Regions from separate parts of the Streptomyces sp. NBC_00224 genome, predicted to be linked through region 2. Evidence: riboswitches for the same ligand, from Rfam matches in the RefSeq annotation. Region 2 holds a riboswitch; the other holds the start of a gene.
The links. Region 2 has a riboswitch for cobalamin ahead of metE (5-methyltetrahydropteroyltriglutamate--homocysteine S-methyltransferase). Riboswitches for the same ligand answer to the same signal wherever they lie in the genome.
Positions count from the first base shown of each region.

Region 1: linked by a shared signal. The riboswitch ahead of OG965_RS14775 (CbtB domain-containing protein) and the one ahead of metE (5-methyltetrahydropteroyltriglutamate--homocysteine S-methyltransferase) in region 2 are both predicted to bind cobalamin.

Region 1 covers NZ_CP108106.1:3,290,425-3,305,835, forward strand. Annotated here, with positions in the region: gene OG965_RS14745 (DoxX family protein) at 1-51, shown strand, start outside; gene OG965_RS14750 (DedA family protein) at 206-847, shown strand; gene OG965_RS14755 (DUF2277 domain-containing protein) at 860-1,096, opposite strand; gene OG965_RS14760 (RNA-binding S4 domain-containing protein) at 1,148-1,582, shown strand; gene OG965_RS14765 (hypothetical protein) at 1,698-1,991, shown strand; gene OG965_RS14770 (CbtA family protein) at 2,103-2,876, opposite strand; gene OG965_RS14775 (CbtB domain-containing protein) at 2,895-3,119, opposite strand; cobalamin riboswitch at 3,153-3,310, opposite strand; gene OG965_RS14780 (histidine phosphatase family protein) at 3,379-3,948, shown strand; gene OG965_RS14785 (NAD-dependent epimerase/dehydratase family protein) at 4,161-5,168, shown strand; gene OG965_RS14790 (hypothetical protein) at 5,165-6,112, opposite strand; gene OG965_RS14795 (hypothetical protein) at 6,808-7,281, shown strand; gene OG965_RS14800 (hypothetical protein) at 7,281-7,772, shown strand; gene OG965_RS14805 (helix-turn-helix domain-containing protein) at 7,890-8,117, opposite strand; tRNA gene OG965_RS14810 (tRNA-Val) at 8,294-8,365, opposite strand; gene OG965_RS14815 (hypothetical protein) at 8,551-9,954, shown strand; gene OG965_RS14820 (DUF4383 domain-containing protein) at 10,034-10,591, shown strand; gene OG965_RS14825 (zinc ribbon domain-containing protein) at 10,629-10,838, shown strand; gene OG965_RS14830 (O-methyltransferase) at 10,889-11,551, opposite strand; gene OG965_RS14835 (HAD family hydrolase) at 11,572-12,408, opposite strand; gene OG965_RS14840 (phosphoribosyltransferase) at 12,405-15,029, opposite strand; gene OG965_RS14845 (HpcH/HpaI aldolase/citrate lyase family protein) at 15,026-15,411, opposite strand, start outside.
Region 2 covers NZ_CP108106.1:6,780,640-6,796,050, reverse strand. Annotated here, with positions in the region: gene OG965_RS30370 (polynucleotide kinase-phosphatase) at 1-1,303, opposite strand, end outside; gene OG965_RS30365 (3' terminal RNA ribose 2'-O-methyltransferase Hen1) at 1,300-2,766, opposite strand; gene mmuM (homocysteine S-methyltransferase) at 2,850-3,803, opposite strand; gene OG965_RS30355 (LLM class F420-dependent oxidoreductase) at 3,806-4,735, opposite strand; gene OG965_RS30350 (hypothetical protein) at 4,984-5,214, shown strand; gene OG965_RS30345 (DUF6099 family protein) at 5,241-5,732, opposite strand; partial or broken gene OG965_RS30340 (nucleotide pyrophosphohydrolase) at 5,984-6,304, opposite strand; gene OG965_RS30335 (AAA family ATPase) at 6,301-7,425, opposite strand; gene OG965_RS30330 (cell division protein SepF) at 7,549-7,938, opposite strand; gene OG965_RS30325 (ABC transporter substrate-binding protein) at 8,052-8,960, opposite strand; gene OG965_RS30320 (VOC family protein) at 9,199-9,993, shown strand; gene metE (5-methyltetrahydropteroyltriglutamate--homocysteine S-methyltransferase) at 10,064-12,385, opposite strand; cobalamin riboswitch at 12,568-12,720, opposite strand; gene OG965_RS30310 (molybdopterin-dependent oxidoreductase) at 12,993-15,411, shown strand, end outside.

The sequences.
Region 1 (15,411 bases), 3.5 Mb from region 2:
GCCGCTCCGGAGGCGACTGCCGCCGCCACCCCGGCGGGCACGGCGCGCTGACGCGCTGACACATCCGAACGACCGTTCATCGGCTCGCCGGTGACACCCCACCCCCGAACGGAAACCCCATGCGCCCCAGGCGTACGCTGTACGGCTGTACAGCGACCCGGCCGCAGACCAGCGACAGCGGGGCGCATTCCGTTCGGGGGTCGTAGTGCTGGAGAGTGTGGGGTCGCTGACCGGCAGCCCATGGATTTATGCCGTGGTGACTGTCTCCGTTCTCCTGGACGTGTTCCTCCCCGTCCTGCCCAGCGGGGTCCTGGTGATCACCGCCGCGACCTCCGCGGCGGCCGGATCGACCACCGCGGCGGGCGCCCCGCACGCCATACGCGACGTGCCCGACCTGCTCCTCCTCGCCGCCTGCGCCGCCGCGGCCTCGGTGCTCGGCGACCTCGTCGCGTACCGCCTCGCCTGGCGCGGCGGGGCGCGGCTCGACAAGGCCATCGCCCGCTCCCGCCGGCTGACCCGCGCACAGGAACGTCTCGGCGCCGCACTGAGCCGGGGCGGCGGCGCGCTCGTCGTCATCGCCCGGTTCGCCCCGGCGGGCCGGTCCGTCGTCTCCCTCGGCGCGGGCGCGGCACACCGCACGCCCAGGGAGTTCCTGCCGTGGTCCGCCCTCGCCGGGGTGGCCTGGGCGGGCTACAGCGTCGGCCTCGGCTACTTCGGCGGGCGCTGGCTCGGCGCGACCTGGCTCGGCACGGGCATCTCCGTCCTCGCCCTGTTCGCGGCGGGCTCCCTCGCCGCCTACGTCATGCGCCGCCCGGCCCAGGCCGCGGTGGCCGGCCCGGCGGCCTGACGCACCGCAGGGCTACGCCGACGCCGGTGTCCTGACCGGCACTCCCCGTATCTCCAGGCCTTCGAGCAGCTCGGCCGTGGCCCGCGCTATCTCGTCCACCGCCCGGTCGAAGGCCTCCTGGTTGTGCGCGGCGGGCGCCCGGAAGCCGGACACCTTGCGCACGTACTGGAGAGCCGCCGCGCGGATCTCCTCGTCGGTGGCCTCCTCGGGGAGGACCGGCGGCCTGAGCGTCTTGATGCTTCTGCACATGCCTCAAGTGTGACGGGTACCACTGACAACGGCCTCGGTAGAGTCGGAGGCATGGCGGCAGCAGACGAGGCGAAGACACAGGAGCCCAAGGGGCCGACGGCACCGGCGGCACCGGCGGGGCCCTCGGAGCCCGTACGGATCGACAGCTGGATCTGGTCCGTCCGGCTCACCAAGACGCGTTCCATGGCGGCGACGGCGTGCCGGGCCGGCCATGTCCAGCTCAACGGCGAGCGCGTCAAGCCCGCGCACACCGTGAAGGTGGGTGACGAGGTGCGGGTGCGCCTGGAGGGGCGGGAGCGGATCGTCATCGTCGCGAAGGTCATCCGCAAGCGGGTGGGCGCGGCGGTCGCGGCCGAGACCTACGTCGACAAGAGCCCGCCGCCGCCCGCCCGTTCGGACGTGCTGGCCGCCGGTGTGCGCGACCGAGGCATGGGCCGGCCGACCAAGCGGGACCGCCGGGAGATGGAGCGGCTGCGCGGACAGTAGGGGCCCGCGAGTCGTTGGCCGGTACGTAACTCGGAGGCCAACTCCCGCTGTACCGGAGTAACTTGGAGGGCCGGGGGCCAGGGGAGCCCCCGAACCGTCCCTAGAGGAACACGCCATGATCCTGTTACTGCTCGTCCTGGCGCTGGTCCTGTACGGCTTCGGCTTCAGCCTCGGCGGCATAGTGTTCTGCGTCGCCGTGGTGGCCGTACTCTTCAGCGTCCCGCGCCGTGGCCGCTCCACGGCACCGTCCGGGGGTTCGTCCGGCAGCTCGTCCGGAGGCGGCGGATCCAGCCGTGGCACGGACACCGACTACCGGGCCTACCGCGCCCGCCGGGAACGTATGGACCGGTGGGAGCGGCGCTACCGCAGGGAGCGGAACAGCCGTCTGTTCTCCCTGCGTCGCCCTTGACCGATCGAGCGCCACCGAACAGCGCACCGAGCACGACCTACGCGCGCGAGGGCCCCGACCGACATCGTCACCGACGTCGGTCCGGGGCCCTCGTGCGTGCGGCGCGCCCGGTCAGTGGGCGGCCGCAGTCGTGCTGTCGACGGCCGTGCCCGTGCCGCGGGGCTCGGCCGTGGCGGCCTTGGGCGCCAGGAGCCGTTCGGCGAGGTGGCCGAAGACCAGCCCGAAACCGGCCCACAGGGTGAGCTGGATGGCGAGGGCCGCGAGCCGGAACTTCCAGAGCAGCATCGCCGGGAAGTCCTTCGGGACCTCGTTGACGGCGGGCAGGAACGCGTACGCGAGCCCGATGGCGACCAGGAAGGCGGCCGAGGCGGCGACGGTCGCGTTCCAGTTGCCGAGGCGGGGCGCGAGCCGCTTGCCGAGGATCACGGCGGAGACGGCGAGCAGCACGCTCAGCGCGATCATCAGGAAGTACAGGGCGGTGCGTTTGCCGATCGTGTCGGGGTCACCGATGGACGGCGGGTTCGCCGGGTACTTCAGGAACGGGACGACATAGACGGTCGCAAGCGCGCCGAGCGAGACGAACGCCGCCGTGGCGCGCGGCCCGAACCGGCCGATCCGGCCGAGCGCGACACAGAACGCGAGCGCGGCGATACCGCCGAGGGCCACTCCGAACACGAGCACACCGGTGGCGAGGCCGCCGGTGGACTGCAGGGTGCGGCTGAACACCTCTTCGCCGTGCTCGTGCGCGTGCGCGTCCTCGAAGTCGATGGCCGCGTCCACCCGGGGCTCGCCCAGGACGTACGCCACGATGAGCGCCAGCAGGCCCGCTGCGAGACCGGCGAGCATGCCGCGCACCAGCAGGGCCCTGACGTGCAGGGAGTTCACGAGTTGGTTCCCCTGGTCTCAGTGGCAGGGGAAGCCGAGCAGGTGGCGTCCGTCGTGGACCCACTCGTGGACGTTCTCACCGGAGAGGAGGCTCGTGGCGCCCTGCTCGGCGCCGACGAAGTACAGGAGGACGAGCATGAGGATGCCGAAGAAGAGCGCCCAGGGGGCGATCGCCTTGAGCGATATGGGGGTGATGGCCGGCGTTGCTGCTGCGCTGGGCGCAGGGGCGGCGGAGAGTGCCACGGCAGAACCTCCTGGGGAACACGCGTCCCGGTCATTGGTGCCTTTGTCGACGGTGGTGGGTCTGACTTCCCCGTCTTCGCTCCCTGTTGAGGGCGCTCGCCGGGTTCACAGTGGCGCGACCGTGCCGGATTCTCACCGGGCTTCCTTCACACCGTCTTTATGTCGACGAGACCGTACCGCGTGAGGGACCGCGCCGCTACGGCGCGCGGGGGCACAGCCCCCGCGCGAAGTGCGCGAACGGCCGTGCTCTGCTTGACCCATGACCGTACGCGTGATGTTGATCTCACCCCCGGCCGACCGCTACGCGCGCGAGGCGAGAGTCGGCGACGACGCGGCCGCCCCGGACGAGGGCGCGGTCCGCAGGGTCAAGGACGCGGCGGCGGCGCTTCCGGTGCCGGCCCGTCGGCTGAAACCGCCCGCCTCCCGCTACGAGTTGGCGGACGGCCTGCCCACGGGCGACGAACCGGCCCTGGCCGACTGGGATCTGGGCCGCTGGCGGGGGCGGCGCCTCGACGAGCTGAGCGCCACGGATCCCACGGGGGTACGGGCCTGGCTCACCGATCCCGGGGCGGCGCCGCACGGCGGGGAGAGCCTGCTCGCGCTCGTCGCGCGCGTGGGCGCGTGGCTGGACACGCTGCCCGCGGCGGGCGGCCGGATCCTCGCGGTCGCCTCCCCGGCGGTGGTCCGCGCGTCCGTGACCCACGCCCTGGCCCTGCCGCCCGCCTCCTTCTGGCGCCTGGACGTGGCCCCCCTGTCCCTGACCGAACTCTCGGGCCGCGCGGGCCGCTGGAACCTGCGGTGCGGGCGGCCGGCGGAGGGGGTGCAGTAACGACGAAGGTCCCCCGCCGTCGGATCCGGATGCGCTGGTGTGCCGCAGGGACGCGGCCTCGCCATCGACTCCGCCACCGGCTCGGAGGGGTCTGCCGTCGCTGGCCCTGGACCCGTACCGCAGGCAGTACGTATGAAGACGCCCCCCGTCTGGCCTTCGGGCCGGGCAGGGGGTCTTTCGTCCTGCCAGTGTTGACGGGCAGGATCAAGAACATGCGACGCACTCTCCTGCTCGGCGGCACCTGGTTCCTGGGACGCGCAATTGTCGAGGCTGCGCTGCTTCGCGGTCGGGAGATCACCATCTTCAACCGCGGGCGCTCAGGCCCCGACCTTCCGAACGTCGAATCGGTCCATGGCGACCGCACCAACACCGACGATCTCCAACGCCTCGCAAGACTCGGCCCGTGGGATGTGGTGATCGACACATCAGCGTCCGAGATGGCGCCCCGGCAGGTCCTCGACAGCAGCAAGGCTCTCGCGTCGGTCGTCGACCGGTACGTATACGTATCCACGGTCAACGCCTACAAGGGATGGCCCAACGAGCCACTGTCCGAGGCCAGCCCCCTCTATCCAGCACTCCCGAACGCCGACCGCGATTTCGGGGTGGCCGAGGGCGTCACTCTGCATTACGGGAAGCAGAAGGCCGGAGCCGAGGCAGCCGTGTCCAGCGTCTTCGGCAGCCGCGCCACGATCCTCCGGCCGAGCGTCATCCTTGGACCTGGCGAGTACGTCGGTCGTCTGCCCTGGTGGTTGCGCCGGGCGGAGCGTGGCGAGAGCATCCTCGCCCCCGGGCGGCCGGACAAGACGATCCAGCCGATCGACGTACGCGACGTCGCGGACTTCGCTCTCATGGACACGATCAGCGGCGCGTACAACTTGGCCGCGCCGCAAGGTCGAGCCACCATGAACGATCTCCTGACTACATGCGTGACGGTGACCGGCAGGCGTGGACACCTCGTATGGGCGGCCGATGAAGTGCTCACGTCCCACGGCGTCCGCGAATGGACTGAGCTCCCCTTGTGGCGCACCGCCGCCGGCACATGGGCTGTCGACACGACCCGGGCACAGGCAGCAGGACTGGTGTGCCGTCCGCTCACCGACACCGTGGCCGACACCTGGGCATGGCTGTGTGACGGAGACGGTCCGGTGGCTCATCCGCGTTGGGCCGACCACGGGATCGACCCTGTGAAGGAAGCCGCGATCCTCGCCGAGCTGGACTAGCTCTCTATCGCGATGCGGCTGCCCGGTAGCGACCGGGCAGCCGTCGCCGTGATGAAGTCCTCGATACGCTCGCCCAGCAGCCGCGCGACAGGCGCACCCTCCAGCTCGGGCCGCGTCAGGCCCGCCCGCAGATGCGAGACCCGATCGACGAGGCCAATGGTCCGCCAAGCGACCGGAGTTGCGAATACCTGCGCAAGCGCCTCTTCTGCGCCCTCTAGCTCACCTCGTTGCAGGCGCGCCCGCGCTAGGTCCACCACTACCCGCATGTGGACCGGTCGATCCCCGACTGGTCCGGAGTCCAGCAGGGCCAACGCGTGGAGTGCCGATGCCTCGGCTTTCGCGCTGTCGCCCAGCACGAGGTATGTCGTCGTGTGGCTCATCGCGGCGCGGGCGGGCGGGAACGCGAACCCGCCTCCGATGTCGTCGTGGAGCTCGTCGCGTACGCCGCTGCCCGACTCCAGGGCGGCCTGCACCGCCCGCTCGGCCTCGCGGACGCGTCCGAGGTGCGCGCAGGCCCGCGCCTCGATTGCCGATAGTCGGATGCGGCCCGTATCCCCCACGGCGGCAAAAGACTTGGCGATCTGGATGTCCCGCAGCGCCGCCGTGGGGCGCCCGTCCCAATAGGCCAGGTAGGCAAGGACGCCATGGGCGTACGCCTGGAGCGGAGCATGCTCGATGACCTGTCCGTACATAGCCGCAGTGCGGGCGAACTGCGTTGCCGGGCCGAGCATCCCGAGATCGAACGAAGCGACCGACAGGAGTGCCCCGGCCTGGCCGGCTGCGAGGTAGAGGCGTGACTGCTGGCTCGGGCGCCGAGTTCGTGTCAGCTTGTCCTGCGCGTCGAGCAGCAGTTCCTCCGCCCTGCGGAACGCAGCGACTGGGTCAGTCGTGTCGTAATCGATCGCCAGGGCGTGGACTTCGTCGTCGAGTTGGTCGAGGGTCATGTCGGGAAGGTGGGCCGAGGCGTCCGCGGCGTGGGCCGAGGCCTCACGAGCAGTCATGGCGATATCACTTTCCTTGAGCACTGGTTCTGAGGTGACCGCTTCCAGGCTCGGAGCAGGGGCCATCAGTTCCCGGACCGTAAGGCCAAACAATCGCTCCAAGATGCGCGGTGCTGGGGGGTTCGGGACCACGGGGTGCCCACTCGTCCACCGACGCCACGTAGGTTCAGAGATGTCTGCGGTCCGGTACAGGTCGTCGTCGTGTGCGGCGCCTATCTCTTTGCCGACCCGTCGGTATGCCGCCGCCACCTCCGCATACGGCCAGCCACGGGCCAGCGTCAGGGCATGGAGCAGATTCCTTGGCTCCTGCTGCGACATGAGCGTCCCTCCGGAGCATGCGCCAGGCCAATGGCGCCAGCCGGTCAGCATGGTGACTATCGCCCTCCCAGAGTGCCGTGGAACGGCTCTCGGCGAGGTGATATCCATGTGAAACCCCGCCGCGTCGTGTGAGACCCACGTGATAGCTCCAGCGCATGGTGCGCCTTCGCCTAGATCGCGAGCCTGGATGGCCAGACAAACCGGCCATGTATGAGGGGGCATTGGTGAATACGACTCGCGGAATCGGCCAGGCAACGGGCAGAGCCGCCTCGGAGCGCTGTGCTTTGGCGCAGTACCGGCGCTGCGAGGTGTGCCACGAGATGGGTGCAGACGTCATCACCCGCATGTTCGTCGCTGACTCCGGTGGCGACCACACGAGCTATGCGCACCGTGGCTGCGCCGAGGCGGCCGGGACCGCTGTGGTCCTGGAGGGCCAGACCTGGGAGCCGGGGCAGCTCGCCCCCGCCGGCCCGGCCACGGGCGGCTGCTGCGTCGGCCTGTACGCCTGCATCTCCGACAGCCGCGACCCGGACACGATGCTCGACGCACTCCGCACCTACGCCTCGGCCCAGGGCTGGATCGTGACGGCGGCGCTGTATGACGTCGGGCCGCTGGACCGCCCGAAGGACAAACGGCCGGGCCTCACCCGCGCGCTGCGATTGCTGGAGGACGGGCGGATCCAGGGCCTCGTGACGCTCACGGCGGCGCATCTGGCCGTCGCCGCCCCGTTCCGGGAGCTCGCCGCCGGTTCATTCATCAGCTACGTCCAGCCCAACGAAGTGAGCGCGCCGTGATGAACCAAGCCAGCAAAGCCATCACCGACTGGCTCGCCTCGGCCCACGACGTGCCGGCGCAGGCCCGCCGGGAGTTCGCCGTGGGTGTCGCACTCGTGCCGACCGGCGAGAAGTTCGACGCAATCCGTCTGCCCGCCGACATCGTCCACGCGGCGGCGGGCGGCGAGGACCCGGACACCGTCGCCTCGTTCCTCGCTGAGGCCCTGGAGGACGGAGCGGTCATCCATGACGCGTACGGCGTCGGCGTCTGGTACTACGCACTCGTTCCACCGGGCACGCACGCTGCCTGGCGAGTGCCGCGCGTCGAGTGCCTACGCCCGGGAACCTGGCTGGGCATGCCCCGCATCGACCTGACCGCACGGCCCGGCCCGTACTGGACCCTGCCGCCGAACGCGGTGGGCTCCGTGTGCGCGGCGCGGGCCGTGGCCGACCTGGTGGCGCTCGGCCAACGCAGGCTGCGACAGGCGCGGTCGGCGGAGCGGACGCTGTGAGCGACCCGCTGCACAAGGAGCCCGCACCCCGATGAACCGCCCGCTCCCGGTCGGATTGGGCCGCCGGGGGCGGGTGCCTACCTCGGCCGCTTGCCAGCCGCTGGCACGCGGCCGGGGTTACGCGGCGACAAGATGGGCGGGTGGGATCCTGATCGCTTCAGCGATCAGGATCAGGGAGTCGAGCGAAGGTGACGACTGGCCCTGCTTGATGCGGTTGTACGTGGCTCGGTCCATGTCGCACCGGATCGCCGCTGTCTTCTGCGACAGCTTCGCGTGGAGGCGTGCCTCGCGGATGCGGTCACCGACGGCCCGTCGGCGGGTGAGTACCCAGGCGGAGCGTGGCACCTGCCCACGCTCGTGGGTGCATGATCAAAAGCATGTAAAACCCCGCGGGAGTGACACATGAGCATGATCACTTGGGAATGTGGACTCTTAGTGGACTTCGATCACGCAACAGCCCCCCAGTCGATCAAGACTGAGGGGCTGTTAATCGTGCTCCTACCTGCTACGGAGCCTCACGGTGGGCATGGACGGTTTCGAACCGCCGACATCTGCTTTGTAAGAGCAGCGCTCTACCCCTGAGCTACACGCCCGTGGCACATCCGTGGATGAGGGAACAGCGTACATGGCCCCCGGGGCGGAGCTGCAAACCCGTTCGTGGGGGCAGGCGGGGTCGGGCCGGGTCGGGGGGGGGAGAGCGCGAACTAATCGGGCCGTGTGTTCGTCAGTACCAGGTGGGAGAATGAACCGGCAGGCGGACACGGCACGGGAGAGGGATGTGACGGCGACACACGCGCGGCCGTACAGCAGAGCGGGTGCCATCGTCCCCGGTGTCGCGGTGCGGGCCGCCGGGGGGCGGCGGGCCCTCGGGGACGCGCTCGCGCTCGTCGCGCTGCCGCTGGTGCTCGGGGCCGCGCTGCTGCCCGGGGCGTTCGCCGGAGGCGGGACGCGGCGGTGGTTCGGCGGGCGCGGGGAGAGCGTGCGGGCCGACGCGCAGGCGGCCAAGGACGCGGCGGCAGCCGCCTTCTACGAGCTGGACACCGCCCAGCGGGACCTGCGGATCTCCATCGAGACGATCACCGCCGTGGACAGCTCGCCGCGCGCCCGCAAGGCCGTGGACGACTTCGCGGCGCTCGGCCGGCGGATCGACGAGGTCAGCAACGACTACATCACCGCCGTCGACGCGCACGACCTGGACCGCGACGGCCTGGAGGCCTCGGTGGCCTCCCGGGCCCGGGGCGAGCTGACGAAGGCCAAGGACGACCTCGTACGGGTCAAGGGCGAGCTCGACCGGTTCGAGCAGAGCCTGGGGCCGCTGCTCTCCACCGCCGAGACCCAGCTGGCACGGCTCGCGCCGGCCGTGGAGCGGGCGCGACAGGCGCTCCTGGGCGCGAGCACCGCTCTCGATTCGGTGCGGGCGTCCGGACTGAGAGCGGACGATCTGGCCGCCCGCCTGGCCGCACTGGGGCCCGAGCTGACCCGGCTCAACCAGGGCGCCGGGCAGCACGGCGTGCCCGAGACCCTGGAGCGGGCCGACCGGGTGCTGCGGGAGGCCGAGGGCGTGCGTGCCGAGGCCGAGCGGCTGCCCGAGCGGGCCGCCGAGATCGACCGCCGCCTGGTCTCGCTGCGCACGCGCGCGCAGGCGCTGACCACCCGGGCCGGGACCGTCGACCCGGTCCTGAGCGAGCTGCGGCGCCGGTTCGCGGCCGCCTGCTGGCAGGACCTCCAGCAGGTGCCCGACCAGGCGCTCGCGAACGTACGGCAGGCCGAGGAGAAGCTGAAGGAGGCGGCCACCGCGCGCGACGAGCAGCGCTGGGCCGACGCGACCTCCCGGCTGAGCACGGTCAGGGCGCTCCTCAACTCCACCGACGAGGCCGTCTCGGCCGCCGGGGACCGGCTCCAGCGGCTCAACGCCGTCGCGAAGGACCCGCAGCAGGAGATCCAGCGGACGCGGTTCGCGATCCGGGACGCACAGCGCCTCGCGATGTCCGGCCGCAACACCCCGGACCCGCGCGACGCCCGCCCGCTGGACGACGCCGTGGCGCGCCTGGAGCGCGCGATCGCCACGCTGGAGGGCCGCCACCCCGACTACTGGCACTTCCTCACCGAGACCGAGGCGGTCCGGCAGACCACCGCGCGCGTGGTGGCCCAGATCCGCGAGGAGCGGGGGCACGGGGCCTGACGGCCGTCACCGGGACGAGTTGTCTCCGCCGCGCGGCGGGCGGATCCTGGGAGGTACGGACGACACGAGGAGGCCGCCCATGGCCACCCAGCCGCTTCATCCCCTGCGCCACCCCATGCGTACCCCCCATGTGTCCCTCGACGAGCATCTGCCCGTCGACCACCGGCTGAGCCAGGTGTACCGCTTCGGCGCCGGGCTCATGGGGCTGTTCCTGCTCGTCTTCGGCATCCTGGGGCTCACCCACAACATCGGGTTCTTCGACACCGGCGGCAAAGAGGTCGCCGGGCTGAGCACCAACGGCACGCTCAGCGTGATCTCGATCGTCGTCGGGGCGCTGCTCCTCTACGGCATGGTCAAGGGCGGCAACTTCGCCTCCTGGCTGAACATGTCTCTCGGGGTGCTGTTCCTGATCAGCGGGTTCGTGAACCTGGCCCTGCTGGACCGCGGCTCGCAGAATTTCCTCGCCTTCAAGATGCAGAACGTGATCTTCAGCTTCCTGGTGGGTCTGGCGCTGATGGTCTTCGGGATGTACGGGCGGGTCAGCAGCCATCTGCCGCACGACAACCCGTACTGGAGGGCGCGGCGCGAGGCGGAGGCGCAGGCGGAGCCGGGCGTACGGGAACGGCCCCTGCGGTAAGCGCACGCGGCCGCGGCAGGCCCGTTAGCCTTGGGCCATGCCTCGCTATGACTACCGCTGCCGCTCGTGCGGCGACACGTTCGAGCTCAGTCGGCCCATGGCCGAGTCCGCCGCGCCCGCGATGTGCCCTGCCGGGCACGAGGACACGGTGAAGTTGCTGTCCACCGTGGCTGTGGGTGGGATGGCCAAGGGTGCGCCTGCGCCGTCCGGCGGGGGCGGGTGTTGTGGTGGGGGCTGCTGCGGGTAGGTGCTTTGACTGCGGGCCGTATGGGGCTGGGCGCGCAGTTCCCCGCGCCCCTAGTGTCGCTTCCGCGACAATGTGAGGCCGTCCGCCACGATCAGCATCACCGTGTCCATCCGCTCGTCCCGCCTCACGTGCTCGTTGAACCGCTGGATCCCGGCGGCGGGACCGGTCGCCGCCGGGTCCAGGACCTCACCGTGAAAGAGCGTGTTGTCCACGGCGATGAGGCCGTTCTGCCGCATCCTGGGCACCAACTCCTCCCAGTACGCGATGTAGTTGTCCTTGTCCGCGTCGAGGTAGGCGAAGTCGATGTGCGGCTCGGCGGGCATCGCCCGCAGGGTGTCGAGCGCCGGAGCGATCCGTAGCTCCACTTTGTGCGCCACGCCCGCCTTCGTCCAGGCCTCGCGGCCGTACGCCGTCCACTCCTGCGAGATGTCGCACGCGATCAGCCGTCCGTCGTCGGGCAGCGCCTGCGCCATGGCGAGCGCCGAGAACCCGGTGAAGGTGCCGACCTCCACCACGTGCCGGGCGCCCGCCAGCCGGACGAGGAACGCGAGCAGCGGGGCCTGTTCCTCGGCCGACTGCATGCCCGCGTGGTCGGGCAGCCGGGCGTACGTCGTCTCCACGAGCTCGCGCTGCACCGCGTCCAGGGGCGGGTTGTGCGCCAGCATGTACGCGTACAGCTCGTCGGTGATCTTCGTGCTGTTTCCCTTGGTCATACGGGCGAGTATGCGACCGGTCAGGGCGTGGCGAGCGCATTGCGGGAGGCCGTGGCGCGGGCGGCGAACCGGCGCACGATCTCCTCGCCCGCCAGCACGCCCCGCTCGTCGAGGACGTCGACGTGCGGCGCGGTCCAGCCGGAGTCCGCGAGCTCGCCGTGGCCCGGGCGCCAGCCCTCGTCGGCGGCGAGCAGCAGGTCCGCGTCGAGGAGCGAGTCCCCGGCGGCCAGGGTGAGTTCGGCGCCGGTGCGGCGGGCCACCTCGTGCACGGCGGCGCTCTTGGTGAGCGGTTTCGGCACCGCGTAGATCTTGCGGCCCTGGAGCGAGACCGTCCAGCCGCGCTCCTCGGCCCAGGCGCCCAGCTCCTTGACCCAGTCCTCGGGCAGCAGCGCGCGCTCGACCACGAGGTAGGCGAACAGGTCCTCGGCGACCCGCTCCTTGCGCAGCCAGAGCGGGTCGGCGGTGGCCGAGATGTGGGCGCGCACCTCGTCGAGCGTGGCGCACTCGGCGGCGATCGTGGCGTCCACGAGCCGCCGCCAGTCGCGGTCGGCCACCCCGTCGACGAGGAGCTGCCCGCCGTTGGCGCAGATGGCGAACTTCGCGGGCAGGCCCGGCAGTTGGATGCGCTGGTACTGCTTGCGGGTCCGGGTCGTGGTGGGCACGAAGACCGTGTCCGGGTCCGCCTTGAGCGCGGCGAGCAGGGTGGCCGCGTTCTCGGTCATGTACGAGAGCGGCTTGTGCTCGTGGATCTCGACGCAGAGCAGCCGAGGCGCCCGGGGGTCGGGCATGGTCAGGTCGAGGGCCGCCGCCGAGTAGATCAGCGTACGGTCCAGATCGCTGGCTATCAGGGTGCTCATCGGGAGGCCACCGCCTTGCCGTCGGCGCCGGTCGCCCCGCGCGTGTACTGGGGGTGGATCAGTCCTACGCAGCTGTACGGCAGGTCGTCGACCCATTCCACCGGTACCCCGCGCTGCTCCGCAAGGAGGCGTACGTGGTCGAGGTCGGCCCCGGCGTCGCGGTGGGCCAGGATCTTCCAGGGGACGCGGCGCAGCAGGACGCGGGTGGTCTCGCCGACGCCGGGCTTGACGAGGTTGACGTCGTGGATGCCGTACTCCTCGCTGATCCGCTCGACGGCGGCCCAGCCCTCCCAGGTGGGGCTGCGGTCGGCGGCCCGCAGCGCCTTGGCCTCGCGCTCGACGTCGGCGGCGACCTCGTCGAAGCGGGCGGCGACGGCGTCCAGGAAGTCCACCGAGACGTCGGAGTCCGCCAGCTCGCGGTAGAACTTGGCGCCGTGGAAGTCGCCGGGCCCGATCAGGTCCTTGCGCAGCACGGTCCGCGATATCAGCCCCGACACGGTCGAGTTGAGGCACGCGGACGGGATCAGGAAGTCCTCGCGGGTGCCGTACGTACGGACGCAGGAGCCGGGGTCGGCGAGGACGGCGATCTCCGGGTCGAAGCGGTCAACCCCCGAGGATTCGGCGAACTCCCGGATCGCCGCGGCCAGTTCGCGCGTGATGGCGCCCTTGCCGGTCCAGCCGTCGACGAAGACGACGTCGGCGGGGTCGTGGTGGGCGGCGAGCCAGCGCAGCGCGTTGGGGTCGATGCCGCGGCCGCGCACGATGGAGACGGCGTAGTGCGGCAGGTCGAGCCCGTGCCGCTGCCCGGCCCAGCGGCGCATCAGGACGCCCACGGGGGTGCCCGCGCGGGCCAGCGAGACCAGGACCGGGCGGGGCGACCGCTCGGCCAGGACCGTCTCGGTCACGACGCCCACGGCACGGGCGATGCGCTCGGCCGAGGAGTCGAGCGCGGTGCGGAAGAGCTCCTGGTACTGGGGGGACGGCTGGTACTCGACCGGCAGCGACTCCGCGTAGTGGGCGCCGCCGCTCTGGATCGCCTCCTCGCGCTCCTCGGTCGGCGCCTCAAGCTCGACCCCGGACAGGTCCTTGAGCAGCCAGCCGACCTCGTCGGGCGCGTACGAGGAGAAGGCGGGCCCCCGGAGGGGCTCGGGCAGGGGCTCGGGCATGGGGGCACCTTTGGGTACGTACGAGGGGACGACGGCCAGCACGACGTGCGGGATGTGCGCGGCGAGCCTGGCGAGCAGGCCGTCGGGGGCGTGCAGTTCGGGGGTGTCGGCGGCGGAGTCGACGACGGCCACGACGGTGTCGTACCCGGCGCCGGCCACGTTGTACGCGTAGCGCTCGCCGGGGCCGTCGGCGGGGTCGTCGTGGGCGGGGAAGACCAGGCGGGTGCGGATGGCGTACCCGGGGTCGTCGACGGCCAGCACGGGCGACCTGGTGGTGGTCGAGTAGCGGACGTCCGTTCCTGTTCGCTCCAGGGCGAGGGCGAGGCGCAGGGGTGCGTACATCAGCTCCTCGAAGCCGAGCACGAGGGTACGGCCGGGGGTGGGCCCCAGGGCTCCCTTGATGGCGGCGGCCATCTGCGGAAGCGCGGCTTCCAGGTGCGTGCGGTGCGCCGGGGTGAAGCCGTGGCGTCCGCCGTCGGGGATGTTGGGGGGCCAGGGGAGGCCGACGCGGACCGGGGCTGGGGTCGAAGGAACGGCGCCCGGCGCCGGGGTGCCGCTGTGCCCACCCGTGCCGCCCCTGGCGGCACGCATGCCCACAGCGGCAGCGGGAACAGCAGAGGCAGCCGCAGGCGTCGTGGCCGCCCGGTCAGGGCTTTCGGGAAGGGGCGGGGTGGGGGAATTCTCGTGCTCGGCCGGCAGCGGCGCCGGGCGCGGGTCCGGCTCGGCCGCGGCCTCGTGCTGCGCCACCAGTGCCATCCCCCGTTCCAGCACCCCCTCCGGCAGGAGAACCGTTCCTGCTGCCAGGGTCACCAGGGCCACCTCCGCCCCGATCTCCGCCGCGAACGCGGTCAGGCGGGAGCGGTCCGCCGGGGAGCGCATGTCGACCAGGGCGACTATCACGTACCGGGTGCGCGGGTACCGCGCGTGCAGCGCCCTGATCGTGTTCAGGACCGTGTTGCCGGTCGAGAACTCGTCGTCGACCAGGACCAGCACCCCGTCCCCCGCCAGCAGCGCCGGATCCTCCGGCAGCAGCAGGTGGGAGGTCGCGTGGGAGTGGGACTCCTCGAAGCCGCCCGCCCGCGCGACCCCCTCGACGGGGCGGCGCGTGGAGTGGAGGTAGGGCGCCGCGCCCAGGCCGTCCGCCACCGCGTGGCCGAGGCCCGTCGCGGTCTCCGCGTAGCCCAGGACGACCGCTCCGGCCGCCTCCGGGCCGAGCAGCTCCCGTACCTCCTCGCCCAGCGCGTACCCCGCCCCGTACACCCGCGAGGGCCGCTGGGGCACGTGCTTGCCCAGCACGTTGGAGACCAGCAGATGCGCACGCTTGGGGTTGCGGCGCAGGGCGAGGCCCAGCAACTCGGGCAACCGCTCGTCACCCTGGAGTTCGACTCCGAGCCGCTCCGCGACCCACGTTCCCGACCAGACCACCACGTTGTCGACGCTCTCCGTCTTTGTCATCCGGCCAGGCCGGCGGTCAGCAGCTCCACGAAGCCGGTGTCCTCGTGCGCGACGCCGAAGACCTCGGCGCGCAGCAGAGTCCGCTCGGCCCACGCACGGTGCGGCTTCACTTCGTTCATTTTGTTCGTATACGCGGAACGCAGCACTCCGCCGCCGCCCCGCTCCGGCCGCAGGATGTCCCGGGCGTCGCTGTACTCCTCGTGGCTGACCACCGACAGCGCGTGCACCGGCACCACGTGCGAGGGGTGGATGCAGGTCTTGCCGAGCAGCCCGTTGGCGCGGTCGAGCTCGATCTCGCGCAGCAGGCCGTCGATGTCGTGCTCGATCAGCGTGTCGCGCAGTTCCTCCGCACGCCCCTCAAGGAAGGGGCTGCGGCGCAGCT
Region 2 (15,411 bases):
TGTTGTTGATCCACGACGTGTTCGGGACGGGCGTGTGGCCGTAGACGACCGCCGCGCGACCCCGGTAGTCCTCGGCCCACGGGTAGCGCACGGGCAGGCCGAACTCGTCGGTCTCGCCGGTCGTCTCCCCGTACAAGGCGTGCGAGCGAACACGCCCCGACGTACGCCCGTGGTACTTCTCGGGCAGACCCGCGTGACAGACGACCAGCTTGCCGCCATCGAGCACGTAGTGGCTGACGAGCCCGTCGATGAACTCCTTCACCTGTTCCTTGAATCCATCGCCCTCCCTCTCCAACTGCTCGATGGTTTCCGCCAGTCCATGGGTGCGCTGGACCTTCTTGCCACCCAGATAACGTCCGAGCTTGTTCTCATGGTTCCCGGGAACACACAGAGCGTTACCATCGGCCACCATTCTCATCACGCGCCGCAACACACCCGGGCTGTCCGGCCCACGGTCCACGAGGTCACCGACGAAGACCGCCGTACGGCCCTCGGGGTGCGCCCCGTCCACGTAACCCAGCTTCACCAGCAACGTCTCCAGCTCGGAGCGGCAGCCGTGGATGTCACCGATGATGTCGAAGGGGCCAGTGAGGTGAGTGAGGTCGTTGTAGCGTCGCTCGATCGCGATCTCCACGCTGTCCACCTCCGCCTCGGAGCGCAGGACATGGACCTTGCGGAACCCCTCACGCTCCAGGCCGCGCAGCGAACGCCGCAGCTCACGGCGGTGCCTCGCGATGACCTGACGGGGCATGCCGGCACGGTCGGGCCGGGTCGCGTTGCGGGCGGCACAGACCTCCTCGGGCAGATCGAGGACGATGGCCACGGGCAGCACATCGTGCTCCCGAGCCAGCTGGACCAGCTGTCTGCGGCTCTCCACCTGCACGCTGGTGGCGTCGACGACGGTCAGCCGCCCGGCCGCGAGCCGCTTGCCCGCGATGTAGTGGAGCACGTCGAACGCGTCGCCGCTGGCGCTCTGGTCGTTCTCGTCGTCGGCCACCAGGCCCCGGCAGAAGTCCGACGAGATGACCTCGGTGGGCTTGAAGTGCCGACGGGCAAAAGTGGACTTGCCCGATCCGGTGGCGCCGACGAGAACGACGAGGGACAGGTCGGGGACGGCGAGCGCGCGCTTGCGAGGCGGGGTCGGGGGCCCGACGTCGGTCCGGGTTCCGGTTCCGGTGCCGGTTTCGATCCCAGTCCCGGTCCCGGTCCCGGTCTCCGTGCTCGTCTCGGCACTGGTGCTGGTGCTGGCACTCGTACTGGTGCTGGTACCGGCCTCGGTGTCGGTGTCGTTCTCGGTGTTCATGCGGCGTTCGCCTCCTTCGCGGTCGTGGTCATCTCGAATACAGCCATCTGGGTGGGCGGCCCCACCTCGGCGTCGTCCGGCCCCACGGGCACGAACTCGACGCCGTAACCGTGCCGTTCGGCCACCGAAACGGCCCAGTCGCGGAACTCCGCACGCGTCCACTCGAACCGGTGGTCGCCATGGCGCACATGCCCGGCCGGGAGCGACTCCCAGCGCACGTTGTACTCGACGTTCGGCGTGGTCACGATCACCGTTCGCGGGCGCGCCGCGCCGAACACCGCGTATTCGAGCGCGGGCAGCCTCGGCAGATCGAGGTGCTCGATGACCTCGCTGAGCACGGCCGCGTCGTACCCCTTGAGCCGCTTGTCCGTGTACGCGAGCGAGCCCTGCATCAGGGTGATCCGCCCGGCCTGCCGCTCGCCCATCCGGTCCAGGCGCAGCCGCCGCGCGGCGATCGTCAGCGCCCGCATCGAGACGTCCACACCCACGATCTCGGTGAATCGGACGTCCTTGAGCAGCTCCTGCACCAACTGTCCCTGGCCGCAGCCCAGATCGAGCACCCGGCTCGCCCCGGTGGCGGTCAGCGCCGCCAGGATGGCATCGCGTCGCTGTACGGCGAGCGGCACGGGCCGGTCCTCGGTGTCGGTCGTCTCGTCCACCGCGTTGTCGATGGCCTCGACGGCGATGTCATCGGCCTCGGCCAGTCGCACCAGTTCGAGGCGCTCCATTGCCTGCCGGGTCAGCCCCCAGCGCCGGGACAGATAGCGGCTGGTGATCAGCTTCTGCTCGGGGTGGTCGGCCAGCCAGCCGTCACCGGCGCGCAGCAGCTTGTCGACCTCGTCGGGCGCGACCCAGTAGTGCTTGGCGTCGTCGAGCACCGGCAGCAGCACGTACAACTGCCGCAGTGCGTCCGCGAGCCGCAGCTCCCCCTCCAGTACGAGCCGTACGTAACGGGACTCGCCCCACTCCGGGAACTCCTCGTCCAGCGCGACGGGCTCCGCCGAGACCGAGGCCCAGCCCAGCGGCCCGAACAGCTTGTGCACCAGGTCGGCGCCGCCGCGCGCGGGCAGCGCGGGCACCTCGATCCGCAGCGGCAGCGGCGCCTCGGCCCGCTCCGGCAGCGCGTTGCACACACCGCGCAGGGCGCTCCTGAAGACGGTGCTCAGCGCGACGGACATCAGCGACGAGGCCGCGTACGGACGGTCGTTGACGTACTGCGCCAGCGCGGAATCGGGGGCTCCGCCACGACCCTTGCCCTTGCCCCGCCGCACCAGCGCGACCGGATCCACCTCCAGGAGCAGCGCGGCCGTGCAGCGCTCGGCGCTCGCCTCGGGGTAGAGGATGTGCGCGGTGCCGTGCGACGTGGAGAACGCCTGCGCCTTCCCGGGATGCTTGTGCAGCAGAAACCCGAGGTCGGTGGCGGGGCGTTCAGGGGTACCGGTCGTGGTGATTGTCAGGAACACGCGTCGAGTATCACCCGGTTTCAACAGCTCCTACCAGGCATTTTCCCCTGAGTGCCGAGGGTGGCCTCAACCTGTCCCGCCCCTCACGCCTCTTCTGCCACGAACCCCGCCAGCCGTGCGATCTCCGTCGGCCCCACCCGGCAGCAGCCTCCCACCAGACGGGCGCCCGCGCTGCGCCAGGCACTTACGCGCGACGGGTCGAACGTGGCGCCGCCCCGCCACGACCGGGCCTCCGCGTCCCAGCGCTCCCCGCTGTTGGGGTAGACGACCACCGGCTTGCCGGTGACCGACGCCGCGAGCTCCACGGCACGGTCCGCGTCGGCGGGCGTGCAGCAGTTCACGCCCACGGCGATCACCTGGTCCAGGCCCGCCACCAGCGCGAACGCCTCCTCCAGCGGCTGGCCCGCCCTGGTCCGCAGCCCCTCCACGCTGTACGACAGCCACACCGGTACTCCGCACCCCTCGACCGCCCGCAGCAGCGCCTCGGCCTCGTCGGCGTCGGGCACGGTCTCCACCGCGAGCACGTCCGGCCCGGCTGCCGCCAGCGTCTCGACGCGGGGGCGGTGGAAGCGCTCCAGCTCCTTCACCGTCAGCCCGTACCCGCCGCGGTACTCACTGCCGTCGGCCAGGAAGGCGCCGTAGGGGCCGATCGAGGCGGCGACCCATACTTCGGCCTTCTTGGGGGGCTCCCCCTCCCCTCCCCCCACCCCCCTCCCCGCCCCCGCCCTCTCCCCCGCCTTTCTCGCCAGCTCCACGCTCCGGGCAAGCAGGGCCGTCGCCTCGCGGCGGGGCACTCCCCGGTGGGCGAAGCCCTCGTACGTCGCCTGGTAGCTGGAGGTGATCAGTACCTGTGCGCCCGCCCGTACATACGCCTCGTGTGCGGCCTCGATCTGGCTCGGGTCGTCGGCGAGCAGCCGGGCCGACCAGAGCGGGTCGCTCAAGTCGCAGCCCTGGGCCTCTAGTTGGTTGGAGAGGCCGCCGTCAAGGACCACGGTCCGTTCGGCCAGGGCGTCGGCGAGTGGACGGGCGGGCCGCACGGTCAGGCCCCGTTCAGCTGGGACTGGACCTGGGAGGAGATGAGTTCGAGGTGGTCGAGGTCGTGCAGGTCGAGGACCTGCAGGTAGATCCGGGACGAACCGATCGCCTCGTACGCGCCGATCTTCTCCACTACTTCGGCGGGCGAGCCCGCCAGTCCGTTCGCCTTGAGCTCTTCGACCTCCCTTCCGATGGCGGCCGCCCGGCGCGCCACTTCGGCGTCGTTCTTTCCTACGCAGACGACCAGGGCGTTGGAGTACACCAGGCCGTCGGGGCTGCGTCCGGCGCTCTGCGCGGCGGCGCGCACCCGGCCGAACTGCCGCTCGCTGTCGGCCAGGGAGGCGAACGGGATGTTGAACTCGTCGGCGTACTGTGCGGCCAGCCGTGGGGTGCGGACCGCGCCGTGGCCGCCGATCAGGACCGGCACCTTGGCCTGGGCGGGCTTGGGGAGCGCGGGCGAGTCGGTGAGCTGGTAGTAGGTGCCGTCGTGGGTGAAGGTCTTGCCGGTCTCGGTGGCCCAGAGGCCGGTGACGATGGCCAGTTGTTCTTCGAGTCGTGCGGACTTCTCCTTCGGGAAGGGGATGCCGTACGCCTTGTGCTCGCCCTCGAACCAGCCTGCGCCCAGGCCGAGTTCGATACGGCCGCCGGACATCTGGTCCACCTGGGCGACCTGGATGGCGAGGACGCCGGGGAGCCGGAAGGTGCCGGCGGTCATCAGTGTGCCGAGGCGGATGCGGCTGGTCTCGCGGGCGAGTCCGGCCAGGGTGATCCAGGCGTCGGTGGGGCCCGGGAGGCCGTCCGCCGAGCCCATCCGGAGGTAGTGGTCGGAGCGGAAGAAGGCGTCGAATCCGAGGGCTTCGGTGGCCTTCGCGACGGCGAGGAGAGTGTCGTAGTCGGCGCCCTGCTGGGGCTCCGTGAAGATTCGAAGATCCATGCATCCATCCTGCACCTTCGAACTGTCGTCAACCCCGCCCTTGCCGTATGCGCGATGGCTGCCCAGTCGGGTGAATATCGTCCACCTGACGGGCCGCGCGGGCTCTGACCAGTGACTGTCGCGCTGAGTGGTCGTTGGCTCGGGCGGAGCCGGACCGCCCGGCCCGCGCGCCGGCGGCCGTTGCCGACGCGTCTGTCGAACTGCCACCCCCGCGGCCTCGCGGGAGGGCTTGGGCCGAGGAGGCCGCCATGTCCCAGGAAGCCGTGCCCGAACAGGCCGTGCCGCAGGAGCCGGCCGGGCAGTCCGTGCCCGGGCAGCAAGGTGCGCCGAAGGGGCTGCTGCAGCAGATGGAGGAGTTGATGGCGGCGCTGAACGCGGATCTTTCGCAGCTCGACGCCGATCTGCAGTCCTCCGCCGAGCGTGTGCTGCCGGGTCAGGACGCCGGTGGGCATATGGAGGGCCGCTCCACGGGCGTGTGAGTGCCGGTGTGGTGACTCCCGTCCGGTCATGACGGCCTCGCCGTCGAGTCGCGCAGGGCGCCGGGCCGTCTTTCCTGCTCGCGTACGGTGAGTCGGCGGAGCATTCCGCGGACCCGGTCGCTCGACTCGTCGGCGGCGTCGATCGCTTCGATGCACTGCCAGTAGAGCCCTTCTTCGTCGGTGGCGCAGGCGACGCCGACGAGGGCCATGCCGACATCTCCGAGCAGGCCACCGAGTCCGGTCAGCGTCTGTCTGGCGTCGGTGACTTCGGAGAGCTGGGTGGCGCGGATGCCGCCGATGCGCAGCCCGGGGTGGTCGAGGGCGCCGCAGCCGCGGCCGCCGGTCTCGCTGAGGCCGCGTGCTTCGCCCCTGAGTTCCGGTGGGCCGGTGGCCGCCAGGTGGCTTCCGATGGCCTGGGCGAGGGCTTGTGCCTGCCAGGCCTCGGCGACGATCTCCAGCGCCGCGGTACTTTCCGCGAGCGCTAACCTGCTCACTCCGATGAGCCGTACCGCGTCCATGAGTCGCCCCCGTTCATACGACGATCCGTTTCCCCGTCACTACCTAGAGTGAGCTTCTGAGGCCAGGAAAGCCAGAGGAATTGGGAAATCTGTGGACGAGCAGGGGGTTTTGAATAACTCGCTCACTCCGAAGAGTGACCGTTTGGACTTTCTTCGGGGTTCTGTACAGGGGCGCGGCCGGTTTGTGCGGAGGTCGGGCGGGTCTGTGCCGGGGCGGGCCCGGTGAGGTTCTGCGGGGCGGGCGGGGCGGTGGGGACGGGGAAGCGGAGCTCGTTGCGGTCGATCTTGGCGGCGAGCGCGGCGAGCGGGTCGATGCCGAGGACTTCGCAGAGCTGGAGGAGATAGGCGAGGACGTCGGCGACCTCGTCGGTCACCCGGTGGGCGCGGTCGGGGTCGTGCATGACGCGGTCGGACTGCTCGGGGGTCAGCCACTGGAAGATCTCAAGGAGTTCGGAGGCCTCGACGCTGAGGGCGGAGACGAGGTTCTTGGGGGTGTGGAAGGGCTGCCAGTGGCGCGCGGCCGCGAAGTCGGCCAGTCGGCGCTGGAGTGCCTCTACGTCGAGTTCGGTCACGGCTCCAGGTCTACCACTGCCGCCCCCTGGACTCCTCGGGCGCATCCGGCGTCCGTGACGGTGCCGGCGAGACGGATGTGGCCGCGTCGGCACATCTCGGCGGCCAGTGCGGCCAGTTCGCCGGCCTGGCGCCGGTCGAGGCCCCGGTCGAATCCGTCGGTGAGGACGGTGAGGGTCTGCATGGCGGACGGGATCTCGGCGACGGTGTCGACGGCGAGTACTCCGGGGCCGGTGAGCAGGACCAGGGCGAGCGCGAGGTAGCGCAGTTCGCCTTCGCCCAGGCGGGCCACGGGCGTGGGTGTCCGTTCGCCGCGGCCCACCACGGCCCGTAACGTCCCGTCGGCCAGTTCTTCGGCGGCGAGCGCGGTGACCGGGCCGGCGCAGCCCGCGCGGGCCGCGGTGACCAGCCGGGCATGCCGGATGGTGCACTCCTCGGCGGTGCGGGAGAGGATCTCGGCGAGGTTGTCGCAGCCGCGCCGCAGCCGTCCCTGGCCGGGCAGGACGGGTTCGCGCATGCGCTGCGGCTGGGGGTCGCAGGCGAACACGGACCGCAGGGCGACGACCACTTGCTCGGCGGCGGCGAGGACCCGCAGCTGCCCCTCGGTCTTCCCGGCGACGCGCAGTGGCAGCAGGGCGGTGCCGAGCCGGTCGTCGGGGAGCGGGGCGCGGGTGACCGGGACGGCGCCGGCGGTGTGCCAGGCGGCCTGCACGGTGGAGCGGCCGGGGTCGCGCAGGGCGGTGGACAGGAGGGTGTCGCCGTCACTGGTCAAACGTTCGCCGACGACGCGGAGTTCCGGCTCGGCCTGGACGGCGAGGTCGAGCCGGACGGGTCCGGCGGGCCCGTCGACGGTGCAGCCGATGCGGAACCCGCGTCTGCCTTGGGCGTCCGCCTCGGCGCGTTCCGGTACGCACCCGGCGGGGTCGGGGAACGCCGAGGCGAGGGTGGCGCCGGAGCCGAGCCGGGCCAGTGCCTCGTACGCCTGGAGGACACTGGACTTGCCGCTGCCGCTCGGTCCCGCCAGGAAGGTGAGCGGGCCGAGCGGGAAGACCGCGCCGCGGTGCGACTTGAAGGCGGAGAGCCGCAGTTCGGTGACGGTGGGCCGGTCGCAGGTTCCGTTCATGGAACGGACCGTACGAGGGCGAAACGTGACGAACCGTTACGCCTCGATCGCCTTCCTACGAACGAGGGACGGCTCCGCCCTGGGGGATGGCCTTACACAACGTTCTCCCGCACGGGAACGGCCCTACGCATGGGGCACGACGGCCTCGGCGATGCCCTCCACCTCCGTGCCGGCGGGGGCGAGGAGGAAGACGTTGCGGTCGACCCGGTGCATTCCGCTGCCCAGGCCGAAGACCACTCCGCTGCTGAAGTCGAGTATGCGCTTGGCGACTTCGGTGTCCGCGCCCGTCAGATCGAGCAGGACCGGGGTCTGCGCCATCATGTATTCGGCGACCTCGCGCGCGTCCGCGAAGACCTGGACGCGCAGGACCACGAAGCGGCGCTGTGCGACGGCCGCGTACTCGTTGGGGATGGTGAGGTGGTCGACGCGCGACGGCCACTCATTGCGACTGCGCAGCGGAACGACCTGGGCGAGCCCCTCCCACTGTTCATCGGTGACGTCGTACCTGCTCACCGGACCACCTCGCCCATGTGCTGTATCTGCATCCGGCCATGATGACGCCGCTCACCCGTTCAGCCCAACTCCGACACGGCTCTGAGCTGTGAAGTTGTCCGCACTGAGGCGTACTAACGTGCGGTACGGGAGTCCACCGCGTCGGCGACCAGGGCGAAGAACCGGGCGTGGGCCCGGGCGCTGCACGGCGTCTCCGGGTTCCACGGCAGCACGCGCGCGCGGTCCTCGATCGTCCTCCAGTGCGCGTCGGCGCGCAGCTGCTCGACGGGGGTGGCGTTCACCCGTACGTCGGACAGGACGATCTCGGCGGGCAGGGCGGCCGCTTCCTCCCAGGTGAGCGTGGTCCAGTTCGCCCCGGTTCCGGCGGGCGGCTCCACCAGGTGGACACCGTGCTCGGCCAGGGCGCGCAGCTCCGGCCAGGCTCCCGGGCGCGCCACGTGGACCTGGTCGGTCCCGGCGGGCGAGAGGGCGAGTACGCGGGGCGCCACGGGCGGGTCCGTCTCCGCGTACGCGCGCGTGGCGGCCGTCACGGTGCGCAGACGGCGCTGCGCCGCGTCGAGGAGGCGGGCGGCGTCCTCGTGGTGGCGGTCGCCGCCGAGGGCGCGGGCGAGGTCCGTGAAGCGGTCCCTGATCTCGGCCAGGGAGCGCGAGTGCCCGATGTCGATGACGACCACCGGAACGTGTTCCTCCAGGTGTTTGGCCGTCTCGGGGGCGAGGCCGTAGACCTGGCCGCCGCCGTAGCTGACGGCCACCACGAGGTCGGGCGTGCCCTGGAGCAGCACGTCGAGGTCGAGGGCGGCGCCCGCGCCCAGGTAGCGCAGGCGGTCCAAGGGCAGCCCGCCGGCCTTGGCGCGGTCGGGTGCGGCCCCGTCGTGGAAGGAGCCGAAGACGGCTCCGGGGCCGACTCCGTGGTCCCAGAGTGTGGCTCCGGCCTGGATGTAGGCGGTCACCCTGGTGGGCACCCCGCTCGCCGTGGCCACCTGCCCGCGGTCGTCCGAGAACTGCCAGACCGGCTTGTCCATGAGGTCACACGCCCCCTGTAGGTCGCTGTGCGCGCCAGCGCCGGGTCACGCTACGCCCGAGTCGTCCCGCCCCGCCAGGATCCGTACCCGATTACCTGCCCGCCGTCCCGGCGCGTCACCCCTTTCGGCGCTCCGGTCGTCCGCGCCCCGGCGCGTGGAAGCGCTCGACGCGCGGGGTCGGGGGCGGCTGGCTAGCGTGGCAAGCCGGACCGTCTGTCACACAGGAGAGAGCACAGTCATGGCCGCAGAACCAGAGGGCACTCCGTGCTGGGCCGATGCGATGTTCACCGATGTCGAGGGAGCGAAGAGCTTCTACGGTGACGTGCTGGGCTGGACGTTCGGGGAGGCGTCGTCGGAGTACGGCAACTACACGCAGGCGTACGCGAACGGCAAGGCGGTGGCGGCCGTCGTGCCGCCGATGCCGGGGCAGGAGGGCCAGTCGGCGTGGTGTCTCTACCTCGCGTCGCCCGATGTCGCCGCCACCGCGAAGAAGATCAAGGACAACGGCGGCGAGGTGCTGATGGAGCCGATGCAGGTCGGCGACTTCGGGTCGATGGCGATCGCCCGCGAGCCCAGCGGCGCCGTCTTCGGCGTGTGGCAGGCGGGCAGTCACGAGGGCTTCGAGGCCAAGGGCGTGCATGGCGCGTTCTGCTGGGCCGAGTTCTTCACCCGCGACCCGGCGAAGGTCGACGCGTTCCTGCCCGCGGTGTTTCCGTACGGCACGAAGCAGATGCAGGACGACGCGGTCGACTTCCGGGTCTTCAGCGTGGGTGACGAGATGGTGATGGGGCGCATGAGGATGACGGAGGAGTTCCCGCCCGAGGTCCCCTCGTACGTGAATGTGTACTTCGCGGTCGACAACTGCGACGACGCGGTGGCGAAGGCGACCAAGCGGGGCGGGGTGCTGCGGTTCGGGCCGATGGACACGCCCTTCGGGCGCTTTGCGGCGCTCAGCGACCCGCAGGGCGCGACGTTCTCGGTGATCGACCTGCAGACGACACAGGGCGAGATGCCGCAGATGGCCGATGTGTAGCGAGCCCCGTCTGCCTCGGCGGGTCCCGGGGTGTTCGGGCACGCGCGCGTGCCCGAACACCCCGGCCGTGTCAAGCCCCCTGCTGCACCTGCGTCCTGACCGTACGGGCGGCCTCGACCAGGTTCTCCAGGGACTGCTTCGTCTCGGTCCAGCCGCGGGTCTTCAATCCGCAGTCCGGGTTGACCCAGAGCCGTTCCGGCGCGATGGCCGCGAGCCCCTTGCGCAGCAGTGCGGCCGCCTCCTCGGCGCTCGGTACGCGCGGCGAGTGGATGTCGTAGACACCGGGTCCCACCTCGCGCGGATAGCCCGCGGCGGCGAGCTCGTCGGCCACCTGCATGTGTGAGCGGGCCGCCTCCAGGCTGATGACGTCGGCGTCGAGGTCGTCGATGGCCTGGAGGATGTCGCCGAACTCGGCGTAGCACATGTGGGTGTGGATCTGGGTGTCGGGACGTACGCCGCCGGTGGTCAGGCGGAACGATTCCGTGGCCCAGTCCAGATAGGCGGCGCGGTCCGCGGCGCGCAGTGGCAGCGTCTCGCGCAGGGCCGGCTCGTCGACCTGGATGACCGAGGTCCCGGCCGCCTCCAGGTCCTCGACCTCGTCGCGCAGGGCGAGCGCCACCTGGCGTGCGGTCTCGGCGAGCGGCTGGTCGTCGCGGACGAACGACCAGGCCAGCATGGTGACCGGCCCGGTGAGCATGCCCTTGACGGGGCGGTCGGTGAGCGACTGGGCGTACGTCGTCCAGCGCACCGTCATCGGCCGCGGCCGGGAGATGTCGCCGGCCAGGACCGGCGGGCGGACATAGCGCGTGCCGTACGACTGGACCCAGCCGTGCCGGGTGGCGAGGTAGCCGGTCAGCTGCTCGGCGAAGTACTGCACCATGTCGTTGCGTTCGGCCTCGCCGTGGACCAGGACGTCGATGCCCGCCTTCTCCTGGAAGGCGACGACCTCGCGGATCTCGGCCTTGATGCGCTCCTCGTACCCTGCGGTGTCGACGCGTCCGGCGCGCAGGTCGGCACGGGCGGTGCGCACCTCGGTGGTCTGCGGGAACGAGCCGATGGTGGTCGTGGGCAGCAGCGGCAGTCGCAGCCGGGCGCGCTGGGCCGGGGCGCGTTCGCCGTACGGCTGGGAGCGGCGGCCGTCCGCCTCGGTGACCGTCGACGTACGCGCGCGTACCGCCGGGTCGTGGGTGAGCGCGGATCCGGCGCGCGAGGCCAGGTCGGCGCGGTTGGCGGCGAGTTCGGCGGCGATGGCGCCGGTGCCGCCGGCGAGGCCGCGGGCCAGCGTCACCGTCTCGGCGGTCTTCTGGTGGGCGAAGGCGAGCCAGCGGGCGATCTGCGGGTCGATGTCGCGTTCGGCCGTCGCGTCGAGCGGGACGTGCAGCAGCGAGCAGGACGGTGCCACGTCGACAGTGCCCGCGAGGCCGAGGAGCGTGCCGAGGGTGGCGAGGGACTTCTCGTAGTCGTTGATCCAGATGTTGCGGCCGTCGACGACGCCCGCGACCAGCCGCTTGTCAGGCAGTCCGCCGACGGCCGCGAGGGCGTCGAGGTTGGCGGCGGCCGGTCCTGTGAAGTCCAGGGCGAGGCCGTCCACGGGCGCCTTGGCGAGAACGGGCAGGGCCTTGCCGAGCTGGTCGAAGTAGGAGGCGACCAGCAGCTTGGGGCGGTCGGTGAGGCTGCCGAGCGCCCGGTGGGCGAGGGCGGCGGCGTCCAGTTCGGCGGGGGTGCGGTCCTGGACGAGGGCGGGCTCGTCGAGCTGCACCCACTGTGCGCCGGCCGCCCGCAGATCGGCGAGCACCTCGGCGTACACGGGCAGCAGCCGCTCCAGCAGGGCCAGTGGCTCGAAGGCGGCGTCGACGCCGGGCGCGGGCTTGGCCAGGAGGAGGTAGGTGACCGGGCCGACCAGGACGGGCCGGGCCGTGAGGCCGAGCGCCAGCGCCTCGGCGAGCTCGGCGACCTGCTTGCCGGAGTCGGCGGTGAAGACGGTGTCCGGGCCGAGCTCGGGGACCAGGTAGTGGTAGTTGGTGTCGAACCACTTGGTCATCTCCAGCGGCGCCACGTCCTGGGTGCCGCGGGCCATGGCAAAGTAGCCGTCCAGCGTGTCGCTCTCGACGGCGGTGCGGTGCCGGTCGGGGATCGCACCCACCATCACGCTGGTGTCGAGGACGTGGTCGTAGTACGAGAAGTCGCCGGTGGGGACTTCGTCGACGCCCGCGTCGGCGAGCCGGCGCCAGTTGGCGCGGCGCAGGTCGCGGGCGGTGTCACGGAGGGCGTCGGCACTGACGCGGCCCTTCCAGTAGCCCTCGACGGCCTTCTTGAGTTCCCGGTCGGGGCCCTGGCGGGGGTAGCCGTACACAGTGGCTCGTGCTGCCGCGGCTGCGGACTTGCTGGTCACGAAACTCTCCTTCGCGAGAATGTCCCGAAAACAACCCTGGTACGGGTCGTGGGTGCGAAGGGAGACGGACAGGGCGGCCCGCGCGGAGCGGTGCCCGCGCTCGAACCACCTCTTGTCTCGCCGACCCGCCCACGAGGTCACCAAGGTCTCCGCACGCGGTCGGTCGCGCACGGGCAACGGGCAGGTCTTCGGACTCGCGGGCACGCCTGCCGGTTTCCCGGCGGACACCTAGTGGCCGTCGCTTCCCAGACCCGGCCGGGCCCAGTGCGTATGACGGCGGTCGTTCCCGCTCACCGCTGCGGGGCAGTCCCGGATTCCCACCGGGTTCCCTCTTACGACGCCTCCCGCCTGGCGGACGGGGCGAACCAGCTGCGAGCGCCACCCTACAGAGTCGGGGGTCGACAGGCCCCCTCACATCGGGCCCGCACACCTCGTGATGTCCGACATCGGAGGCGTGCCGCAGTCGCACACAGGTGCTCACAGCATCGCGGGGCGATTAGTGTGGCCGACGTAACCACTCGTGATCGCCGCACGTGACATCGAAGTAACGGGCATTTCGTACGGTCGGAGCCCAAGGTATCCCGGCCGAGACGAGAGGGGACACCCGTTGACCGCACAGGGCACGCGGGCCGCCACCGAAAAGGTGCGCACGGTCTGCTCGTACTGCGGTGTGGGCTGCGGGATGGTCCTCGACATCACCGTGGGGCCGGACGGCCGGCGCACGGTACTCAAGGCCTCCGGCGACAAGGCGCACCCCGCGAACTCCGGACGGCTGTGCACCAAGGGGGCGACGACGGCCGACATGCTGGCCGCTCCCGGACGCCTGGCCACCGCGCTGGTACGGGGTGAGCGGGGGGCCGAGCCGGTGCCCGCCGGGGTCGACGCGATGATCGCCGAGACGGCGGGCAGGCTGCGGGCGATCGTCGACGAGCACGGGCCGGACGCCGTCGCGCTGTATGTGTCCGGCCAGATGAGCCTGGAGGCGCAGTATCTGGCCAACAAGCTGACCAAGGGGTTCATCGGCACCAACCAGATCGAGTCCAACTCCCGGCTGTGCATGGCCAGTGCGGGCAGCGGCTACAAGTTGTCGCTCGGCGCGGACGGGCCGCCCGGCTCGTACCAGGACTTCGAGAAGGCGGACGTCTTCCTGGTCATCGGCTCCAACATGGCCGACTGCCATCCCATCCTCTTTCTGAGGATGATGGAGCGCGTCAAGGCCGGGGCGAAGCTGATCGTCGTCGACCCGCGCCGCACCGCGACCGCCGCCAAGGCCGACCTCTTCCTACAGATCAAGCCGGGCGCGGATCTCGCGCTGCTCAACGGGCTGCTGCACCTGCTCCAGGAGAACGGGCACACGGACCCCGCCTTCATCGCCGAGCACACCGAGGGCTGGGAGGCGATGGGGGAGTTCCTGGCCGACTACCCGCCCGCCTCCGTCGCCGAGATCACCGGGATTCCCGAGGAGGACATCCGCACGGCGGCGCGGTGGATCGGCACGGCCGGGGAGTGGATGAGCTGCTGGACCATGGGGCTCAACCAGTCCACGCACGGCACCTGGAACACCAACGCCCTGGTCAACCTGCATCTGGCGACCGGCGCGATATGCCGCCCCGGCAGCGGCCCGTTCTCCCTCACCGGCCAGCCGAACGCCATGGGCGGCCGCGAGATGGGCTACATGGGCCCCGGGCTGCCCGGCCAGCGCTCGGTGCTCGTCGACGAGGAGCGGGCCTTCACCGAGGAGCTGTGGGGGCTGCGGCCCGGCACGCTGCGCACCGACGGGGCTGGGCTCGGCACCGTCGAGATGTTCCGGCGGATGGCCGACGGCGACATCAAAGCGTGCTGGGTGATCTGCACCAACCCGGTCGCCTCGGTCGCCAACCGCCGCACCGTCGCCGAGGGCCTGCGGGCGGCCGAGTTCGTCGTCGTCCAGGACGTGTTCGCCGAGACCGAGACCACCGCGTACGCGGACGTGGTGCTGCCCGGCGCCCTGTGGACGGAGGCCGAGGGCGTCCTCGTCAACAGCGAGCGCAACCTCACCCTCGCCCGGCAGGCCGTCGACGCGCCCGGCGAGGCGCTGCCCGACTGGCAGATCATCGCGCGCGTGGCGTGCGCGATGGGGTACGAGGAGGCGTTCACCTACGCCGGTCCCGAAGAGGTCTTCGAGGAGATCAAGCGCGCCTGGAACCCGAAGACCGGCTACGACCTGCGCGGGGTCACCTACGAGCGGCTGCGCGCCACGCCGGTGCAGTGGCCTGCCCCTACCGCCGAGGGGCCCGACCGCAACCCGATCCGGTACGTGGCCGAGGACGGCGGCGGTCCGGTGTTCCCGACGGCGAGCGGACGGGCCGTATTCCACGCACGCCCGCACCTCCCGGCCGCCGAGATGCCCGACGACGACTTCCCGTTCGTACTCAACACCGGGCGGCTGCAGCACCAGTGGCACACGCTCACCAAGACGGGGAAGGTGGCCAAGCTCAACAAGCTCAACCCGGCGCCGTTCGTGGAGGTGCACCCGCAGGACGCCGAACGCCTCGGCATCGCCGAGGGCGACGGGGTGGAGATCGCCTCCCGGCGCGGACGCGCGGTGCTGCCCGCCGTGGTGACCGACCGGGTGCGGCCGGGGTGCTGCTTCGCGCCCTTCCACTGGAACGACCTGTTCGGCGCGGATCTGAGCATCAACGCGGTGACCAGCGACGCGGTGGACCCGATCTCGCTGCAGCCCGAGTTCAAGGTGTGCGCGGTGTCGCTGACGAGGGTCACGGCCGAGGTGGCGCGGCCTGTCATGCCGGGGACGGGGGCGGGCGCGGGCGGTGGCCGGGGGACGGCGGGCGCGAACGGCTCGGCCGGGGTGGCGGCAGGTGCTTCCGGGGCAGCGGGAGTGGGCGGCGCTGTGGCGGTGGCGCCAGGCGCCTCCGGCACGGCGGGGGCGCTCGTCGCGGGTACCGCGCTCCTCGACGCCCCCGCGCCCCTCACATACGCCGTGCCCGCCCAGCGCACGGCCTCCGACTCGCCCCTTCTTGCGGGTC